2 regions of the Pseudoalteromonas sp. APC 3893 genome follow, and region 2 is predicted to be linked to the other one. Evidence: predicted binding sites of a transcription regulator. Region 2 holds the regulator's gene; the other holds the start of a gene.

Region 1 (2,409 bases), on a different contig from region 2:
TGCACCTGTTTTAAGTTTATGGATTCTCTCAAGAGCAGCTAAATTAATTGCTTGATCCGTAGCTGCTATATCCAACGCTTGTCCGCCTACCATACCTTCAATACCTGAAGCTTTACTTAATGCGGCAATCATTTTTACTTGTTGGTTCGCAGGTATTTTGAATTCATGATTCGCGATTAAATCAAACGCTAATGTTTGTAAGGCATCACCAGCTAAAATAGCATGTGCTTCACCATAAACTATATGGCAAGTAGGTCTACCTCGGCGAAGTTCATCATCATCCATTGCGGGTAAGTCATCATGAACCAATGAGTAACTATGAATGCACTCAATTGCAGCCGCAAGGATGTCTAAATCTTGTTTGTTTGCACCAAGCATTTCTCCTGTGGCATAAACAAGAAAAGGACGTATACGTTTACCACCATTTAAAATACCATAGTGAGTGGCTTCTTTAATGCTATCTTCTGTATCAAGAGGCTGCGAAAAATATTGATTTAGTGTTGCTTCAACATCTTGTCGAGCAGATTTTATCTGTTGTTTTATTAGCACCGACTATTCCATATTATTATTAAAATTGCTTAACGCTGACTGTGGGTCATTACCCATTAAAATAGCCACTTTTTGTTCTGCTTGTTGGAGCTTATTAGACGATGCATTTGCTAATGCTATTCCGCGTTCAAACTGTTTTAATGATTGTTCAAGCGATAAATCACCTTGCTCCATGTCTGTGACGATTACGGTTAATTCTTCAAGTGCTTGCTCGAAGCTCAAGTTTTCAGGTTTTTTAGTCGCCATAGTGGATTTTACTTAGATGAGATAAATGTGAGGCCAATTTTAGGGGGAATGCTAAACTAGGTCAAAGACTGATGCATTTTTTTTATGTATTTTCGTTTTATGGCGACATTTTAATTAGCTGAACCTAGGGTTAACCCTTGCGGGTTGGGGCAGTTTGATTAGAATGACACTATAATAGGCAGTAAACTTAAATCATTTATTTAACTAAATGATTTAAGTAATTCAATGTTTTGCCGATAAGCAGTTAATAATAAAAGTTTGTTACCTTAAGTAGCAAAATAGCAATTCCTCTGGAGGGGTAAGTGGATTTAGCAACCATTATAGGTATTCTCGGAGCAATTGGCTTAATCGTGATGTCGATGGTGCAAAGTAGTAACGGTGAAGTTGCTATGTTTTATAATACGCCATCAGTTGTCATTGTATTTGGTGGCTCGATTTTTATCGTATTGTCAAACTACACAATGGGTCAATTTTTAGGTATTGGTAAAGTGTGCGCTAAAGCGTTCATGTTTAAAATTGAATCCCCAGAAGAGTTGATTGAAAAAGCGGTAGAGCTGGCAGATTCAGCGCGCAAAGGCGGTTTTTTAGCCCTAGAAGAAGCTGAAATACCCAATGCATTTATGCGCAAAGGGGTTGATATGCTAGTTGATGGACATGATGCCGATGTAGTACGTGCGACTTTACAAAAAGATATTTCGCTTACTACCACACGTCATGAATCCGGCGCGGGCTTATTTAAAGCACTGGCAGATATTGCTCCCGCAATGGGTATGATTGGTACATTAATCGGTTTGGTGGCTATGCTTTCAAACATGGATGATCCTAAAGCGATAGGTCCTGCAATGGCTGTTGCATTATTAACGACTTTATACGGCGCCTTTTTAGCTAATGTTATCGCCATTCCTATCCAAGTTAAATTAGAGCTGCGTAAAGAAGAAGAAGCAATGAATCAGCGACTTATTCTAGATGCCGTACTGGGAATTCAAGATGGTCAAAATCCAAAAGTAATAGAAGGTATTTTGAAAAACTACCTTGCTGAGTCTAAACGCAATGTGGATACCGAGGAGTAAGCATGTCTGAGCAAGAGTGTAAATGTCCACCTCCAGGTTTACCTGCTTGGATGGGCACATTTGCTGATTTGATGTCATTATTAATGTGTTTCTTTGTACTCTTGCTCGCATTTTCAGAAATGGATGTGCTTAAGTTCAAACAAATAGCTGGCTCGATGAAGTTTGCTTTTGGTGTGCAAAACAAAATAGAAGTTAAAGATATTCCTAAAGGAACCTCCGTGATAGCAATGGAATTTACCCCAGGTAAACCAGAGCCTACACCAATTGAGACCATTCAACAGCAAACTGTTGAAATGACACAGCAAATGCTTGAGTTTCAAGCTGGGGATGAAAGTTCAGCGGGTGGTCGTCAAGAGCAGCGTGGTAATAAACGTGGTGGTGAGTCACAAAGTACCGCTCAACAGCAAGCATTAGATCAAGCCTCAGCTTCTGCAGATCAAGAGCAAGTCAACGAACTGGTTAAAAAGATAGCTCAGCAATTAGAACAACAAATCATGGATGGCGCAATTGAACTTGAATCGCTAGGTCAGCAAATCATTATCCG
Region 2 (2,409 bases):
ATCGCCTTCCAATAGGGTATCTTACTAACGGCCAGCGTGTTCCTGAGGACATTCGTGTCGCTAATTCAGAAAAATTAGTAAAAAAAGCTGAACAATTGTATTTAAAAAGAACAAAAGCACAACATTCACGACGTCAAGCAGTGGCGTCAAGCACAGTAGGGATGTATGATTAACACAGTATTAGATCAAGCAAGTGGCCTGCGAAAAATGAGTCAAAACAATAATAACGGTGTAAAAGTTATCGCTGTTACCGGTGGTAAAGGCGGAGTTGGTAAAACCAACGTGTCATTAAACACTGCAATCGCGCTTGGCCAGCTAGGCAATAGAGTTTTAGTACTGGATGCCGATTTAGGTTTAGCAAATTGTGATGTGATGCTAGGTTTACGTGTTGAGCGTAACTTATCCCATGTTTTATCGGGTGAATGCGAGTTAGATGAAATTTTAGTCGAAGGCCCCGCAGGGATAAAAATAGTTCCCGCAACGTCCGGCTCACAAAGCATGGTGGAATTATCGCCATCTGAGCATGCTGGTCTTATCCGTGCTTTTAGCGAGTTAAACACTGAATTTGATATTTTAATTGTTGATACCGCTGCTGGTATTTCTGATATGGTGTTGAGTTTTTCCCGTGCAGCACAAGATGTTATGGTTGTTGTATGCGACGAACCCACCTCAATCACCGATGCTTATGCCCTCATAAAGGTCCTTAGTCGTGAGCATGGTGTTTATAAATTTAAAATAGTTGCTAATATGGTGCGTAGCATGCGTGAAGGCCATGAACTATTTGCTAAATTATCTAAAGTAACTGACCGATTTTTAGATGTCTCTATGGAGTTGGTTGCTACCGTTCCTTACGATGAAAACATGCGTAAATCTACCCGCCGCCAAAAAGTAATTGTTGAATTATTTCCAAATTCTCCAGCGGCAGTTGCTTTTAAAACTTTGGCGACAAAAGCAGTTAAATGGCCAATACCTAATCAACCATCAGGCCATTTAGAGTTTTTCATAGAAAAATTAGTAAACGGCTAACTATGACAGCATCGGTGAGCAAAGCGATGGGCTATCAATCCACAGCAAATTTAAATGCAATAGTTGAAAAGCACGCGTCGCTGGTGAAGAAAGTGGCGTGTCATCTAATTGCACGTTTCCCACCGAGTGTACAGCTAGATGATTTAATTCAATCAGGCATGATAGGTTTAATTGAAGCGTCGAAAAACTTTGATGCTGCAAAAGGTGCCAGTTTTGAGACCTTTGCAGGTATTCGCATTCGTGGTGCAATGCTTGATGAAATGCGCCGTGGTGATTGGGCCCCTCGTTCAGTACATCGCAATAGCCGTATGGTTGCAGAAGCAATTACAGAACTAGAAAGTAAATATAATCGTGAGCCTAAAGATAGTGAAGTTGCTGAAAAACTTGATATTACGCTAGATGAGTACCATCATATTCTAAGTGATGTAAACTCAAGCAAAGTTCTGGGTATCGAAGACTTAGGGGTTGATGAAGATGTTATAACCCCAGTTGGGCAAGACTTAGCACTGGACAAGCCCTTTAATAACGTTAAGAATGAACGTTTTAATGAATCCTTGTTAGCAGCAATTAAGTCGCTACCAGAGCGTGACGGCCTTGTTCTTTCGCTCTATTACAACGATGAAATGAATTTAAAAGAAATTGGGCACATACTCGATGTTAGCGAGTCGCGTGTGAGCCAGATACATGGTCAGGCGATGATTAAGCTAAAAGCAAAAATCAATGACTGGATAAATTAGAAGTAAGTAAATATAGGTTCAGACCTCACCGGAGGATGTTTTGGATAAAAACATGAAAATTCTTGTTGTTGATGATTTTTCGACGATGAGACGTATTATCAAAAATCTGTTAAGAGATTTAGGTTTTACTAATGTGCAAGAAGCTGATGATGGTTCAACAGCTTTACCAATGCTACAAAATCAAGAATTTGATTTCGTAGTGACTGATTGGAATATGCCAGGTATGCAAGGTATTGATTTATTACGTGCAATCAGAGCTGATGACACGCTTAAACATATCCCTGTGCTGATGGTAACGGCAGAAGCTAAAAAAGAACAAATTGTTGCTGCTGCTCAAGCCGGCGTTAATGGCTACATCGTAAAACCTTTTACTGCTGCAACACTTAAAACCAAATTGGAAAAAGTGTTTGAGCGCCTAGGCTAATTAATAGGAGAGGCTTATGTCAGCACCTGCTGCGCCTCAGATCACTTTAGAACAAGCCCGTCAGCTTGTTGTTCACCTTGAAAACGGTGAGCAAGACAAAGCTGATCAGCTCATCCTTGATGCGGCGACAAAAGAGCAATCAGAACTTTTTGCTGAAGTTGGTAAATTAACCCGCCAACTTCATGACGCGCTAAAGAATTTTGAACTCGATACGCGGCTCTC

The links. Region 2 encodes FliA, which starts transcription of late flagellar genes. Its sites were predicted from a motif close to CTAAAGNTNNNNNNNNNNNNGCCGATA; they were not measured.
Region 1: a site for FliA is predicted at 1,008-1,034, ahead of pomA (flagellar motor protein PomA). Genes of this name have one in related genera too.

The regions. Positions count from the first base shown of each region.
Region 1 covers NZ_JASDCD010000007.1:178,897-181,305, forward strand. Annotated here, with positions in the region: gene ispA ((2E,6E)-farnesyl diphosphate synthase) at 1-549, opposite strand, end outside; gene QMA12_RS11205 (exodeoxyribonuclease VII small subunit) at 553-795, opposite strand; gene pomA (flagellar motor protein PomA) at 1,098-1,865, shown strand; gene QMA12_RS11215 (flagellar motor protein MotB) at 1,868-2,409, shown strand, end outside.
Region 2 covers NZ_JASDCD010000003.1:227,914-230,322, reverse strand. Annotated here, with positions in the region: gene flhF (flagellar biosynthesis protein FlhF) at 1-173, shown strand, start outside; gene QMA12_RS07095 (MinD/ParA family protein) at 166-1,026, shown strand; gene QMA12_RS07090 (RNA polymerase sigma factor FliA) at 1,053-1,763, shown strand; gene cheY (chemotaxis response regulator CheY) at 1,804-2,187, shown strand; gene QMA12_RS07080 (protein phosphatase CheZ) at 2,204-2,409, shown strand, end outside.